One region of the Synechococcus sp. HIMB2401 genome, then DNA from elsewhere that is predicted to be linked to it. Evidence: predicted binding sites of a transcription regulator. Region 1 holds the regulator's gene; the other holds the start of a gene.
What was found. Region 1 encodes HrcA, which represses chaperone genes, less so after heat shock. Its sites were predicted from a motif close to TTAGCACTCNNNNNNNNNGAGTGCTAA; they were not measured.
Positions count from the first base shown of each region.

Region 2: the regulator HrcA is predicted to act here: its motif matches at 4,779-4,805, upstream of groES (co-chaperone GroES).

Region 1 covers NZ_JBDJKK010000002.1:33,125-40,964, reverse strand. Annotated here, with positions in the region: gene AAXE93_RS05150 (AI-2E family transporter) at 1-394, shown strand, start outside; gene cysC (adenylyl-sulfate kinase) at 354-998, opposite strand; gene AAXE93_RS05140 (translation initiation factor) at 1,030-1,356, opposite strand; gene trpB (tryptophan synthase subunit beta) at 1,456-2,712, shown strand; gene hrcA (heat-inducible transcriptional repressor HrcA) at 2,723-3,697, opposite strand; gene AAXE93_RS05125 (rhodanese-like domain-containing protein) at 3,697-4,053, opposite strand; gene AAXE93_RS05120 (DUF3352 domain-containing protein) at 4,071-5,687, shown strand; gene sixA (phosphohistidine phosphatase SixA) at 5,665-6,153, shown strand; gene AAXE93_RS05110 (citrate synthase) at 6,167-7,357, shown strand; gene nuoH (NADH-quinone oxidoreductase subunit NuoH) at 7,385-7,840, shown strand, end outside.
Region 2 covers NZ_JBDJKK010000004.1:128,628-136,467, reverse strand. Annotated here, with positions in the region: gene AAXE93_RS10160 (aminopeptidase P N-terminal domain-containing protein) at 1-1,134, shown strand, start outside; gene AAXE93_RS10155 (TIGR01548 family HAD-type hydrolase) at 1,176-1,946, opposite strand; gene AAXE93_RS10150 (30S ribosomal protein PSRP-3) at 2,001-2,516, shown strand; gene atpC (ATP synthase F1 subunit epsilon) at 2,686-3,096, opposite strand; gene atpD (F0F1 ATP synthase subunit beta) at 3,171-4,634, opposite strand; gene groES (co-chaperone GroES) at 4,858-5,169, shown strand; gene groL (chaperonin GroEL) at 5,247-6,881, shown strand; gene AAXE93_RS10125 (hypothetical protein) at 7,076-7,456, shown strand; gene secG (preprotein translocase subunit SecG) at 7,734-7,840, opposite strand, start outside.

The sequences.
Region 1 (7,840 bases):
CTACGGCGTCTTGTTCGCCGTGCTGATCGGCTTCACCACCCTGGTGCCCTATGCCAGTGCCGTGTCGATCGTCTCGGTGAGTGCGGTGCTGGCGGTTCAGGACCCCCGCACAGGCCTTGAGTTGCTGGCCGCGGCGATTGTGGTCGGTCAGATCGTGGATCAGGTGATCCAACCGCGGCTGATGGGCAGCATCGTCGGGTTGCAACCGGCCTGGTTGCTGATCGCCTTGCCCATTGGGGCCCGGGTGGGAGCCCTCTATGGCGTGGGCGATCTTCTGGGCCTGCTGTTGGCTGTGCCGGTGGCCAGTTGCATCAAAACTCTGGCGGATGCCGCCAGGGCTGGTGACGTCGACCTCAGGCGGCCGGAATCACCCCACGCTCCTGGAGCGCTTTGATTACCAGCTCCACGGAGTCGGCCAGATCCTGCTTGCCGGTGTCGATCTTCAGTTCGGGCGTTTCCGGTGCTTCGTAGGGGCTAGAGATGCCGGTGAATTCCTTGATCTGCCCCGCCCGTGCCTTGGCGTATAGGCCTTTGGGGTCCCGGGATTCGCAGACCTCGAGGTCTGCGGCGCAGAACACCTCGAGGAAGTCACCGTCCTTCACCAGGTCCCGGGCCTTGTCCCGGTCTGCACGGAAGGGCGACACAAAGGCGGTCAGCACGATCACGCCCGCATCCAGGAACAGCTTGGCCACTTCACCGATGCGGCGGATGTTCTCTTCACGGTCGGCATCGGAGAAGCCCAGGTCTTTGCAGAGGCCGTGGCGGATGTTGTCGCCATCCAGCACATAGGTGGCGAGTCCCCGCTCAAACAGGGCTGCGTTGACGGCATTGGCCAGGGTGCTCTTGCCGGAGCCGGAGAGTCCGGTGAACCAAAGAATGGCGCTGCGGTGCCCACGCTGCTTCGAGCGCTCGTCGCGGCCCACGGAGGCCTCATGCCAGGCGATGTTGGTGGAGGCACCTTTGTTGGTGAGCTCTCCGTAGGTGGGGCTGGCGGTCATGGCCAAGGCATGAAGTGGCGGCCATTCTCCCTTAGCCCCCAGCCCGTTTCGGCCGGTATCCCTCCTTGCTGAGCAGCTCGAGTGCCAGATCCACCTGATCTCCCTGCAGTTCGATCACGCCGTCCTTGGCGGTCCCGCCACTGCCGATGCGTGTTTTGAGCTTCTTCAGCAGCGCCTTGAAGCCCGCATCATCCAGCTCCAGGCCCCGGATCACCGTCACGGTTTTGCCACCTTTGCCACCACGGGTGGGCTGCACCCGCACCACTTGCTGCGCCTTGGCTGTGGGCTCCGCCGCAGGGCCGCTCGGTCGCTGCAGGCTCTCGGCACTGCTGAATTCTTGCCAGCCTCCCTTCGGCATTCACCCGTCGCAACCGGCTTGCATTGTCGATGAGCGCCGATGCGGCGCCCCATGGCGTGACCGCCTGCTTACGCTGAGCCGACGCTCCGCCGTGGATCCGTGACCAGCACCCTGCCCAACGCCAGCACTCCGGATCCCTCCAGCCTGCAGCCAGCGGTGCGCCCCGGTGCCCATGGCCGCTTTGGACGATTCGGTGGCCAGTACGTGCCCGAGACCCTGATGCCGGCCTTGGCGGAACTGGAGCAAGCAGCGGCCCAGGCCTGGAACGATCCCGCCTTCACCGCCGAGCTCAACCGTCTGCTCAAGAACTACGTCGGCCGGGCGACACCGTTGTATGAGGCCGAGCGTCTCACCGCCCACTACCGCCGAGCCGACGGTGGCCCCCGCATCTGGCTCAAGCGTGAAGACCTGAACCACACCGGTGCCCACAAGATCAACAACGCCTTGGGGCAGGCCCTGCTGGCCCTGCGCATGGGTAAGAAGCGGATCATTGCCGAGACTGGTGCGGGGCAGCACGGCGTCGCCACGGCCACGGTCTGTGCCCGCTTTGGTCTGGAGTGCGTGATCTACATGGGCGCGGAAGACATGCGCCGTCAGGCCCTCAACGTCTTCCGCATGCGCCTGCTGGGCGCCATGGTGCAACCGGTGACGGCCGGCACCGCCACCCTCAAGGACGCCACCAGTGAGGCGATCCGCGACTGGGTGACCAACGTAGAGACCACCCACTACATCCTTGGATCCGTCGCTGGTCCGCACCCCTATCCGATGTTGGTGCGGGATTTCCATGCCGTGATCGGTGAGGAGTCCAAGCAGCAGTGTCAGGACGCCTTCGGCCGGCTGCCCGACGTTCTGATGGCCTGCGTTGGCGGTGGCTCCAATGCCATGGGCCTGTTCCATCCCTTTGTGCAGGAAACGTCTGTGCGGCTGATCGGTGTTGAGGCCGCCGGTGATGGTGTGGCCACCGGTCGCCACGCCGCGACGATCACCGAGGGTCGTGCCGGTGTGCTTCACGGCGCCATGAGCCTGCTGCTGCAGGACGGTGACGGTCAGGTGATGGAGGCCCACTCCATCAGTGCAGGTCTCGATTACCCCGGTGTGGGGCCGGAGCACAGCTACTTGCGGGAGATCGGGCGTGCTGAGTACGCCGCAGTCACCGACCAACAGGCCCTCGATGCCCTGCGCCTGGTGAGTGAACTTGAGGGCATCATTCCGGCCCTGGAAACCGCCCACGCCTTCGCCTGGCTTGAGCAGCTCTGCCCCACCCTGGCCGATGGCACGGAAGTGGTGATCAACTGCTCCGGCCGCGGCGACAAGGACGTCAACACCGTGGCGGAGAAGCTGGGGGATCAGCTCTAAGGAGTGATCCTCAGGCCAGCAGCAATTCCAGGTGGCGGGCCACCCGCTGCACGGCGGCTCGTGCCGTGGCGTACGCCATCCGCATCGGCCCCACCAGAGCCACATGGCCGAGCCCCTCGTTGCAGCGGTAGGGCGCCTGAACCACGGCACAGGCCTCCAGGGCTGGCTGGGGATGTTCCTCGCCGATCCACACCCGTGCGGATTCACCGCGGCTGATCAAGGTGGCGGGTTGGTCATCGATCAGTTCCAGCAGCGGCCGAAGGCTGGAGGTGCTTTCAAATTCCGGTTCGCTCACCAGCCTTGAAAGGCCATGCACCACCACCTGTGTGGAGTTGGCGGGGGTGGGCTGCTCAAGGGCGTTGCGCAGCACAGCGCCGCTGCGTTGCAGCTGCCTGGGCAGTGCGTCCCAGTTCAGGTCGCCCTGCTCGAGCTGGGCCGACGCCCAGCGTTCCATCGCGGTGAGTTCGGCTTCAGCCCCGTGGGGCAGACGCAGGTTGAGGTGGCTAGCGCGGCCATTGGCTTCCACCAGCATCGCCAGCAGTCGATCACCGCTGGGCACCAGACGGATCGTCTCCAGTTGCTGGTTCTCTTGCTGCGGTTGGGTGATCAGGCTCATCAGACCGGTGAAATCCGTCAGCCGCCGGGCCAGATGCATCAGCAGGTCGTCCAAACCGGCCCAACGAAGACTGAGGCCGGTGAGCTCCCGTTCCAGGTGTTGAACGGCGATGCCGGGTTCCGGCAGCAACGCGTCCACGTAGTGCCGGTATCCCATCGGACTGGGAACGCGTCCGGCGGAGGTGTGCGGTTGATGCAGCAGTCCTCGGCGCTCCAGCGCCCCCATGGCGGAGCGAACGGTGGCGGAGCTGGCGGGAATGCCGAAGCGTTGCACCAGGGTGCGGCTGCCCACCGGCTCCATCGTGTCGACGTAGTGGTGCACCGTCGCCTGAAGCACCTGTTCTTGCCGAAGGGACAGGGGCTTGCTCATCAGTAGCGGGGAACGCTGGGATCCACCTGAAGGCTCCAGGCATCAATGCCTCCCTCAAGGTTCCACACCTCAAGGCCCCAGGGTTGGTCCAGCAGCCACAGGCCGAAGTGGTAGCTGCGCACGCCGGCATGGCAGACCACCACGACGGGTTGATCGGGGTTGAGGTCGGCCTGCAGTGTTCCAAGCCATGCATTGGATTGGCTCAGGGGGCGGTGCAGCACCGCACCTGGAAAGGCAGCGATCGCGAGCTCAGCCTCCTCGCGCACATCCACCAGTTGCGGTGAAGGTCGCTCGCTTTGCAGCCATTGCTGCAGTTCAGAGGCTTGGATTGGTTGTGGTTGTTGGGATTGGCCCATGGCGCCATTCTGCGGTGATGGACAAAGATGAGGCGACCCGAGACCGCCGGCCCATGAAGGCCCGCCCCTTCCTCAGCGCTGCCGGCGCTGTGCTGTTGTCGCTGATTTTGCTGGCCGCTGGCCTGCTCTGGACCATGAACCGCCAGAGCCCCCTGCAGTTGGCGGAGCAGCCGTTGCATCTGCCTCGGGCGGCCCGGTTTGTGCCCCGGGATGCTGACTTGTCCCTCCATTGGTTGGCCGATCCAGGACGGTTGCCGGCCTACGCCCAGGCCGTTGCCCCTGCCTCCCAACGCCGCGATGCTCGTGATGGCGCCCGGCAGTGGCGCGAAGGCGTCTTTGCTTTGGCGGGCCTCCAGTTCGGTCTTGAGCTGGAGCCCTGGCTTGGCGAGGAGGTCAGTCTCACCCTCACCGATGGGAATTCCAACGCCGCTTGGGTGTTGGCTTTGACCAGTCGGGATGACGACGGAGCCCGGCGCTTTCTGCAACGGTTCTGGCAGACCCGCAGCCTGGCGGGCACCGACCTGCAGATCAGCAGTTACCGCGGCATCGGTGTGATCAGCGGCCAGGGGGCGTTGGTGGGGCATGACCCCCAACCCCTGGCCACGGCCTTGATTGACGACGATCTGCTGCTGGTGGCCTCAGGCCGGGGTGTGCTGGAGCAGGCCCTCGATGTCTCCCAGCTTCCGGATCAGCATCAGCTGGGCGATCAACGCTTGCAACGTCAGGTGGCTGAGCTCGGCGAAGGCGTGGCTCTGCTCACGGCATCTCCCCATGCCCTTGAGCATTGGCTGCAGCTTCCGCAGCTGGTGGCCCAACGGGACGATCTGAGCGGACTCGTGGCATCACTGCGTCCGGAGGGTTCAACCCTGGCGGTGGATGGGCGCCTCGGGTTCCGGCAAGCCCTTGGCACCGACCCCTGGCCTGGGCTCACGGATCTGACGGCGTCGGCGGGCGGCCATGCCCGCTGGCTGGCTCAGCTCCAGAGTCCGGCCCGTTTGTTGGATCCCAGCGAAAGCCATCCGCTGGCCCAATGGTTCGCTCCCTTGCTGGAGCAGCGCTTGGCGGACCAGCCGGCGGCCGATGCTGTTGTGGGGGCCGATGCTGGCCCTCTCCTCTGGCAGGACCAACCCGAGGGCTGGCTGCTGGCCACCCGCCCGCAAACTCCCACCAGGGATGCGGTGGATGCGCGTTTGCAGGAGCAGGGTCTGACCCGTTCTGAGCTGGAGGGAGATGGCGAGGTGCTGAGCGTGTGGACGCGGCTGGTGCGCCAGCGGGGACGCCAGCCTGGGGTGGATGCCCAGTTGGCCGTGGCTCAGGTTCGCTCGTCTGCGCTGAACTGGTGGGGCGAGTCCTTGATGGCTTTGTCGCAGCGCCAGAACGGGCGTGTCCTCCAGCCCCGCTTGAACCAGTGGCAGGAGCTCACAGCCTCCGCCCAACCAGCGCAGGCCCTCCTGCTGGCGGATGAGCCGGCCCGTGCGCTGTTGGGGCAATGGCGGCCCTGGGCCCTGCTGCAGGTGATGGCGGGGCGACCGCTTCAGGATCAGGTCCGCGGCCTTGCGGTGGCCGTCGACGTTGATCGTCAGGAGCAAGGCAGTACCGAGATTCCTTTGCATGCCCGGCTCGAACTCGGCTGACCTGGTTCTGTTGCGGCATGGCATCGCCGAACCCCGCCAGGCGGGCCAGGACCATCCGGATCGACCCCTGACCGCCACTGGCCGTCAGCGAACCCAGCAGGTGATGGCGGCCCTGGTGCAACGCGGGCTGCGCTTGGATCGCTTGCTGTCCAGCCCTTATCGCCGGGCTCTGCAAACGGCGGAACTGGCGTTGGAGGCGGGGCTCGCTTCTGAACTCGCGGTGGATGAACGGCTTCAGCCTGGAGGGGACCTCAACATGCTGGTGACCGCCTTTGATCAACGGCTTGGCTTGGTCGGTCATGAGCCGGATCTTGGCGATCTGGCCTGCGGTCTTCTGGGGTGTGCCCCAGGTGCCCTGGTGCTGAAGAAAGCCGGCGTGATTCAGCTGCGCCGTTCCGCGGGCCAGTGGCAGTTGAAGGCCTTGCTTCGGCCAGCACTGTTGATTGACGATTTAGGTTGCTGTTAGAGGCAATCAGGCGGTGGCCCAGCAGCAGACAGGCGACCTGCGCCATGCGCGGACCGGGATCGAACTGCGTCCAGGCCTGGATGGCGTGCCGGCCACCCAGTCGGCGATCTGCGACATCGATGGAGAGCAAGGGCTGCTCACCTACCGCGGCTATCCGATGCAGGATCTGGCGGCCAACAGCAGTTTTCTGGAAACGGCTTACCTGCTGATTTGGGGAGAGCTCCCCAGCCGCGACCAGCTGGCGGAGTTTGAGCACGCGGTGCAGATGCACCGGCGGGTCAGCTTCCGGGTGCGGGACATGATGAAGTGCTTCCCGGCCAGTGGCCATCCGATGGACGCGCTGCAGTCCAGTGCCGCTTCCCTGGGGCTGTTCTATTCGCGCCGGGCGATCGACGACCCGCAATACATCTATGACGCGGTGGTGCGGTTGATCGCCAAGATTCCCACGATGGTGGCCGCTTTTCAGCTGATCCGCAAAGGCCAGGACCCAATCCAGCCCCGGGATGATCTGGCCTACTCCGCCAATTTCCTCTACATGCTCACCGAACGTGAGCCGGATCCCCTGGCGGCACGAATCTTTGATCGTTGCTTGATGCTCCATGCCGAGCACAGCCTCAACGCCAGCACCTTCAGTGCCCGGGTCACCGCCAGCACCCTCACCGACCCCTACGCCGTGGTGGCTTCAGCCGTGGGCACCCTGGCGGGCCCACTTCACGGCGGCGCCAATGAAGATGTCCTCGCCATGCTCGAGCAGGTGGGCAGTCCCGAGAACGCTGGCGCTTTCCTGGATGAAGCCATCGCGGCCAAGCGCAAAATCATGGGCTTCGGCCACCGGGAATACAAGGTCAAGGATCCCCGTGCCGTGATCCTGCAGGCCCTGGTGGAGGAGATGTTCGCCAGCTTCGGCCATGACGACCTCTACGACGTGGCCCGGGCGATCGAAGCAGAAGCAGCGTCCCGTCTCGGCCCCAAAGGCATCTATCCCAACGTCGATTTCTATTCGGGCCTGGTGTACCGCAAGCTCGGCATCCCCAGGGATCTGTTCACGCCGGTCTTCGCCATCGCCAGGGTTGCCGGCTGGCTGGCCCATTGGCGGGAGCAGCTCGGGGCGAACCGAATTTTCCGGCCTTCGCAGATCTACTCCGGATCCCAGCCACGCTCCTGGATGCCCATTGAGGAGCGCGTCTCGGCTCCGGCCGCCTAAGTTGCATCCACTTCCGTCGACACCATGGTGAGTCCGGGACTGGACCTGGAATTGAGCTTTAGCCAGGCCCTGCAAGGGTTTGGCTTCTCCCCGGAGGTGGCGAGGCTGCTTTGGCTGCCGCTGCCGATGCTGCTGGTTCTGGTGGCTGCAGTGGTGGGTGTGCTGGTTTCGGTGTGGCTGGAACGCAAGATTTCCGCCGCTGTCCAGCAGCGAATCGGTCCGGAGTACGCCGGTGCCCTGGGCGTGCTTCAGCCCTTGGCCGACGGCCTCAAGCTGCTCGTCAAGGAAGACATCATCCCGGCGCGGGCCGACAGCCTGCTGTTCACCCTCGGCCCGGTGCTGGTGGTTGTGCCGGTGATCATTTCCTGGCTGATCATTCCTTTCGGCCAGAACCTGCTGATCAGCAATGTGGGCGTGGGGATTTTCCTATGGATCGCCTTCAGCAGCATCCAGCCGATCGGCTTGCTGATGAGCGGCTATGCA
Region 2 (7,840 bases), on a different contig from region 1:
CTGCCGCATCGACCGGAAGGGGAGCGCTACGTGCTGTTTGTGCAGCCCAAGGACCCGGCGGCAGAGGTGTGGACCGGCTTCCGCTGGGGCACCGAAGGCGCGGTGGAGCGCTATGGCGCGGACCTGGCCCATCCGTTGGATCAGCTGAGCGAAAAACTGCCCGAGTACCTCGCCGGTGCCGAAGCCATCGCCTTCCGGGTGGGCCGAAACACGTCGGTGGAATCGATGGTGCTTTCGGCCTGGGGGCGGCAACTGGACACCTATGCCCGCACGGGGACGGCGGCCCTGGGGCTGGTGGCACCAACGCCGATCCTGCATCGCCTGCGGCTGCGCAAGGAGCCCCATGAGTTGGAGCGTTTGCGGGAGGCCTGCCGCATCTCCTCAGAAGCCCACGAGCTGGCCCGATCGATCACCCGCCCGGGCATGAACGAAGCCGAGGTGCAGGCGGCGATGGAGGCCCACTTCCGCAGCAACGGGGCCCGCGGTCCTGCCTACGGATCCATAGTCGCTGGCGGTGATAACGCCTGCGTGCTGCACTACACCGCCAACACGGCCCCGCTTCAGGATGGCGACCTGCTGCTGATCGATGCCGGTTGTTCGCTGGAGGATTACTACAACGGTGACATCACCCGTACCTTCCCGGTGAATGGCCGCTTCACGGCGGAACAGCGGGAGCTCTACAGCCTGGTGCTGGAGGCTCAGGAAGCTGCGGTTGCAGTTGTGGCTCCCGGCGGCACGGCGGAGGCAGTGCACGACACCGCCCTGCGAATTCTGGTGGAGGGCCTGGTGGACCTGGGCCTCCTGATCGGGGATGTGGACGGCATCATCGAGCGAGGCGACTACCGCCACCTGTACATGCACCGCACCGGCCATTGGCTGGGTCTGGATGTGCATGACGTGGGGGCCTACAGGCTCGGTGAGCAACCTGCGCCGCTGGAGCCAGGCATGGTGCTCACCGTTGAGCCCGGTCTTTACGTCAGCGATCGCCTCAGCGTCCCGGAAGGACAGCCTGAGATTGACGATCGCTGGAAAGGCATCGGCATCCGCATCGAAGACGACGTTGCCGTCACCGAGACTGGCCATGAGGTGCTCACTGGCGGCGCCCTCAAGAGCGTTGCTGCAATGGAGCGCTGATCGCCTCGATCAGCGGGGAGTTTCGCGGACCGCAGTTGCCCTTATCCCGCAGCTCCTTCCCACTGCAAGACAGCTTCAGTGGTCGTCAGCACTTGATCGGCGCCCGCCTCCCGCAGCCGTTGCTCATAGATGTCGCGCGCCGCAGCCTGCTCTGGGGTTTGCAGGTGAGGCGGTGCCACCGCCAGGCTTACGAATGGTTGTTCCGGCCAGCGTTCCCGGGCCTGGATCACGGTGTGCACATCGGCCACGGTGTCGCCGAGATAGGCCACCTGAACTCCCTCGGCACTGGCCCCCAGTGCTTTGGCCAGGCGGATCAAGCCTGTGGGGTCCGGTTTGTCGGGGGCATCTCCCATCGCGATCAGGGGCGGGTCCTGGAGCCCCAGGCGCTGCTGAAGCACGAAGCGGGCTGAGGGTGGTTCCGCTCCACTCACAAATCCCCAGCTCAACTTGCGCTTCGACAGCGTGGCGAAAAAGCTGGCGTCCACCAGAAGAGGCTCATCACCGATGAAGCCCGTCCATTGGCTGGGGTCTCCGTTCGGATCTCCGCCGAAGTAGAAGCCGCTGAACACATCGATCAGCGCGGCGCGATCCGGCAGCTCAGCACCATGGCGCCGCAGCAGTTCAAGGCTGGCGTCCCAGTCGTTGTTCCAGGCTCCTTCAGCCTTCAACGCATCGATGACATCAGCGCTGGGCTGCCAACCGCAGTAGTGCTGCACAGTGCATTGAAGGGCCCGTCGATAGCTGCCCGCGACATCGCGGATCACACCATCGATGTCGAACAGCAGGATGGTTGGGGATCCCAGAACGTCCAATGGGGAGCGGCTGGTAGGTTAGTTGTTTGTATTTCTGTCTTGAGCGCTGACACCATGACGGTCACCGAAGGCGCTGCCCCTACCGACCAGGAGGTCGCGACTCCGTCCGCCGACGCGGCTGAAGGCGCCACCCAGGCAGCTGAAACCACTGAAAAGCCTGCAGCCAGCGAAGGCGAAGGCCGTCCTGTGCTGAAGGGCGCCGCCGCGGCTCTGGCCACGGCCACCATCGATGCTGATGGTGTTCCTTCCGGTTACACCCCCAAGGCTGATGAGGGCCGGTTCCTGCTGAAGATCCTCTGGCTGCCCGACAACGTGGCCCTTGCGGTTGATCAGATCGTTGGCGGTGGCCCTAGCCCACTCACCTCCTACTTCTTCTGGCCCCGTGAGGATGCCTGGGAAAGCCTGAAGGCCGAGCTGGAAGGCAAGAGCTGGATCACCGACAACGAGCGGGTTGAAGTGCTCAACCAGGCCACTGAGGTGATCAACTACTGGCAGGAAGAGGGCAAAGGCAAGAGCCTCGACGAGGCCAAGGCCAAGTTCCCCGACGTCACCTTCTGCGGTACCGCCTGATTCCGCTTTTCAAGTTGATGATGCAAACCTGCCTTCGGGCAGGTTTTTTTATGCCTTCCCGTGGCTTGCCTGGTGTTGGGATGACGAACGGACAAACCACACCACGAAAAAGGCCAGGGGCGGTAACCCCTGGCCTTTGGCGACGTCATCCTTGAAATTGGGGGATGAATCAGTCGGCGGTTTTGCTGGCCTGAAGGCGAGCGCGGGCTTCATTCAGCTGTTGCTGCGCCTTGAGTTTTTCCGGCGAAGCAGGTTGGCCTTCCATGCCAGCCACCACGGTGGAGGCCTTCTGGAAAGCGGCTTCGGCGGCAGCGGCATCGATGGAGCTGCCAAGTTCGGCCTTGTTCACCAGAACGGTGACTTCATCAGCATCCACTTCGGCGAAACCACCCATCAGAGCGATGGAGTTCCATGCACCGTTGGCACGCACCCGCAGTACACCGATGTCGATGGCGGTGAGCAGGGAGATGTGGCCGGGCAGGATGCCGAGTTGACCGGTGGTACTGGGCAGGATCACCTCGTCGGCGCTGCCATCAAAGACGTTCTGGTCTGTTGCCAGCACGCGGAGGGTGAGGGACATGAACCTTGGTTCGAAAAGAGAACGGACTGTCGAGAAACACGTGATCGGGGGTGTGAATCACACCCCCGCAGGGATCACTTGGTTTCGGCGGCGATCTTCTCGGCCTTGGCTTTCACTTCCTCGATGTTGCCCACCAGGTAGAAGGCGGCTTCGGGGAGGCTGTCCAGCTCACCGGAAAGGATCTGGTTGAAACCAGCAATGGTCTCCTCCAGCTTCACGTACTTGCCGGGCATGCCGGTGAAGATTTCAGCCACGAAGAAAGGCTGGGAGAGGAACTTCTCAACCTTGCGGGCACGGTCCACGGTGCGACGGTCGTCTTCCGACAGTTCGTCGAGACCCAGAATCGCGATGATGTCCTGCAGTTCCTTGTAGCGCTGCAGGGTGGACTGCACGGCGCGGGCGGTGCGGTAGTGCTCGTCACCCACCACAGCTGGCTGGAGCATGGTGCTGGTGGAATCCAGAGGATCCACAGCGGGGTAGATGCCCTTGGAAGCCAGGGCACGGTTCAGCACCGTGGTGGCGTCGAGGTGAGCGAAGGTGGTGGCCGGTGCGGGGTCGGTCAGATCGTCAGCAGGCACGTAAACGGCCTGAATCGAGGTGATCGAACCTTCAACGGTGGATGCAACACGCTCCTGCAGGGCACCCACGTCGGTGCCCAGGGTGGGCTGGTAGCCCACAGCGGAAGGCATGCGGCCCAGCAGTGCGGACACCTCGGAACCGGCCTGCACGAAGCGGAAGATGTTGTCCACGAACAGCAGCACGTCCTGCTTGTTCACGTCGCGGAAGTGCTCAGCCATGGTCAGAGCGGAGAGGCCCACGCGCATCCGGGCGCCGGGGGGCTCGTTCATCTGGCCGTAGCAGAGGGCCACCTTCGACTTGGAAAGGTCGTCGGCGTTGATCACGCCGGATTCCTTGAATTCCTCGTAGAGGTCGTTGCCCTCACGGGTGCGCTCACCCACACCACCGAACACAGACACACCGCCGTGCTCCTTGGCGATGTTGTTGATCAGCTCCTGAATCAGCACGGTCTTGCCCACGCCGGCGCCGCCGAACAGGCCGACCTTGCCTCCCTGGCGATAGGGAGCCAGGAGGTCGATCACCTTAATGCCGGTCTCGAACACCTTCGGCTTGGTCTCAAGCTCGGTGATGTTGGGGGCATCTCGGTGGATGGGAGCGGTGGCAGTGGTGTTGACGGGGCCCTGCTCGTCGACGGGCTCGCCCAGCACGTTGAAGATGCGGCCGAGGGTGCCTTCACCCACGGGCACGGAGATCGGTGCACCGGTGTCAACGGCTTCCATGCCGCGCACTAGACCGTCGGTGCCACTCATGGCAACGGCACGAACCCGGTGATCACCCAGAAGCTGTTGAACCTCAGCGGTCAGGGCGACGTCGTCACCTGCGGGGTTTTTCCCCTCGATGCGCAAGGCGTTATAGATCTTGGGCAGTTTCCCGGCGGGAAATTCCACGTCCAGAACCGGGCCGATCACCTGACGGATCACACCCTTGGTGCCAGCAGATGCAGGAGCAGAAGCGACCATAGGAAGGAGAGTTGCGGGAACAGGCGCTGCGCGCTCGGACCCATTCAGAGCGGCGCAACCATACCACCGCTGTGGTTGCACCCCCTCCGGTTCGGTCACCCGCACAGCTTGGGGTATGGCCCGAGGGGTGGTCGTTTGCATACGTTGGCACTCATCGGCATCGAGTGCCAACTCGCGTCGATGCGTGGCGCATTGCGCCCTGTCCCTGCTCCTGCAAGTACCCATGGCTGCTGTTTCTCTCAGCGTCTCGACCGTTAAACCCCTCGGCGACCGCGTGTTCGTCAAAGTCTCTGAATCCGAAGAGAAGACTGCCGGCGGCATCCTTCTGCCTGACACCGCCAAAGAAAAGCCCCAGGTGGGTGAAGTGGTTCAGGTGGGCCCCGGCAAGCGCAACGACGACGGCAGCCGTCAGGCTCCCGAAGTTGGTGTGGGCGACAAGGTTCTCTACAGCAAGTACGCCGGCACCGACATCAAGCTCGGCAGCGATGAATACGTGCTGCTGTCCGAGAAGGACATCCTGGCTGTCGTCAACTGAGATCAGCCCTGCTGCATTGCGGCTTGAGTCTCAACTCAGCCTCCCTTAACCATCCTCTTCATTAGGAACCGCCTTCCATGGCAAAGCGCATCATCTACAACGAGAACGCCCGTCGCGCTCTCGAAAAAGGCATCGACATCCTCTGCGAAGCCGTTGCCGTGACCCTGGGTCCCAAGGGCCGCAACGTGGTGCTCGAGAAGAAGTTCGGTGCACCCCAGATCATCAATGACGGCGTCACCATCGCCAAGGAGATCGAGCTCGAAGACCACATCGAGAACACCGGTGTTGCTCTGATCCGTCAGGCCGCCTCCAAAACCAACGACGCTGCCGGTGACGGCACCACCACGGCCACCGTTCTGGCCCACGCCATGGTCAAGGCGGGTCTGCGCAACGTGGCTGCCGGTGCCAACGCCATCACCCTGAAGAAGGGCATCGACAAGGCGTCCGATTTCCTGGTCAGCAAGATCAAGGAAATGGCCAAGCCCATCGCTGACAGCAATGCCATCGCTCAGGTCGGCACCATCTCCGCTGGCAACGATGAAGAAGTCGGCAAGATGATTGCCGATGCCATGGACAAGGTTGGCAAGGAAGGTGTGATTTCCCTCGAAGAGGGCAAGTCCATGGAGACCGAACTCGAGGTCACCGAGGGCATGCGCTTCGATAAGGGCTACATCTCCCCTTATTTCGCCACCGACACCGAGCGGATGGAAGCCGTCCTCGACGAGCCTTACATCCTTCTCACCGACAAGAAGATCGGTCTGGTGCAAGATCTGGTGCCTGTGCTGGAGCAAATCGCCCGCACCGGCAAGCCTCTGCTGATCATTGCTGAGGACATCGAGAAGGAAGCCCTGGCCACTCTGGTGGTGAACCGTCTGCGCGGTGTGCTGAACGTGGCCGCTGTGAAGGCTCCTGGTTTTGGTGATCGCCGCAAGGCCATGTTGGAAGACATGGCTGTGCTGACCAACGGTCAGCTGATCACCGAAGATGCCGGTCTCAAGCTGGAGAACGCCAAGCTCGAGATGCTGGGCACCGCCCGTCGCATTACCATCAATAAGGACACCACCACCATCGTTGCCGAGGGCAACGAGGCGGCTGTCGGCGCCCGCTGCGAACAGATCAAGAAGCAGATGGACGAGACCGACTCCACCTACGACAAGGAGAAGCTGCAGGAACGCCTGGCCAAGCTGGCCGGTGGCGTGGCTGTGGTGAAGGTGGGTGCAGCCACCGAAACCGAGATGAAGGACAAGAAACTCCGTCTCGAGGACGCCATCAACGCCACCAAGGCGGCTGTTGAGGAAGGCATCGTTCCTGGCGGCGGCACAACCCTGGCTCACCTGGCTCCGGCCCTGGAGCAGTGGGCAGCCTCCAGCCTGTCCGGCGAGGAACTGATCGGCGCCAACATCGTGGCTGCTGCTCTTACCGCTCCGCTGATGCGCATCGCTGAAAACGCAGGTGCCAACGGCGCTGTTGTGGCTGAGAACGTCAAGGCTCGCGCTGGTGCCGAAGGCTTCAACGCTGCCTCCGGCGAGTACGTCGACATGCTGGCTGCCGGCATCGTCGATCCCGCCAAGGTGACCCGCTCCGGTCTGCAAAATGCCGCATCCATCGCTGGCATGGTGCTCACCACCGAGTGCATCGTGGCTGATCTGCCCGAGAAGAAGGAAGCAGCTCCTGCCGGCGGCGGCATGGGCGGCGGCGACTTCGACTACTGATTGACTTCGGGTGGTCGGGAGGCCACCCGATCACCCCAACTCAAGTCATGCCAAGAGGTCCTGCGGGGCCTCTTTTTTATGTTCGGATACTGTCTTGTGGGAACTAGTTTTTACAAGACATGTGGCGCCTGGGGGCCGGCGTTGGTTGCCGGTCATGAAGAATTGGGGAGTGCGGAGAGGTGCCGGCTAATGTCTTGCTGCGTATCGATGTGTCGGGACAAATGCCCCAGCGCCCCGGAGCTTTCGCCGCCCAGTTCGCTCCAGAGACGCTGCAGCGTTTCAAAGCCCTTTGCCGACAACAAGACAAGGCCTACTCCAAGGTGTTGGAGCGTCTTGCCTTGTTGTACGTCGAAACGGATGGAGGCATTCTTTCTCCGGCCAGCACGGCTTCTGCTCCCTCAAAAGGCGTGCAAAAAAGGCAAGTTCAGGTTGAATCTTTGCAAAACAAGTTGTTGGAGGATCTGTTGAAGCGGGTTGAAATCCTTGAAAAGAAGGAAACAAAAACGTTGTACGAGCTTGATCGGGTCTACAAGGAAATTGCTTTTCTGAAATCAGGGTTGCAAAGCCCTGAGTAATGTTTCTGGAATCTGAAGTCTCACGGCTTAAGTTCAAGGCCGCTAGGGATCACATCAATTCAGGCTGCTTGAAGAATTCTTTGTTTGGTGATCTTGCAATACCGCCTCAGTTGTGCCTCAGTATTCTTGATTCGTGCTCTATGTGCTTTCTTGTGTAACTTCTGTTCGCAAAATTGATTGGAACAGAGCGGCAAGTTGATGAGCAGCATTCCAGTCATCAGATTGAAGCTTCCTTCAAAATATGTGTGCTGGAAATTGAGTTTGTGAGCGGGTTGGTTTAGTTCAACCAGCCAGCACTCAGGATCACAGCCAAGGACAAAAACAACGCCAGGCATGTCCATGTCAGACGGTTCAACGTTGCTTCGGCGCTGCTGGCGCTGCTGA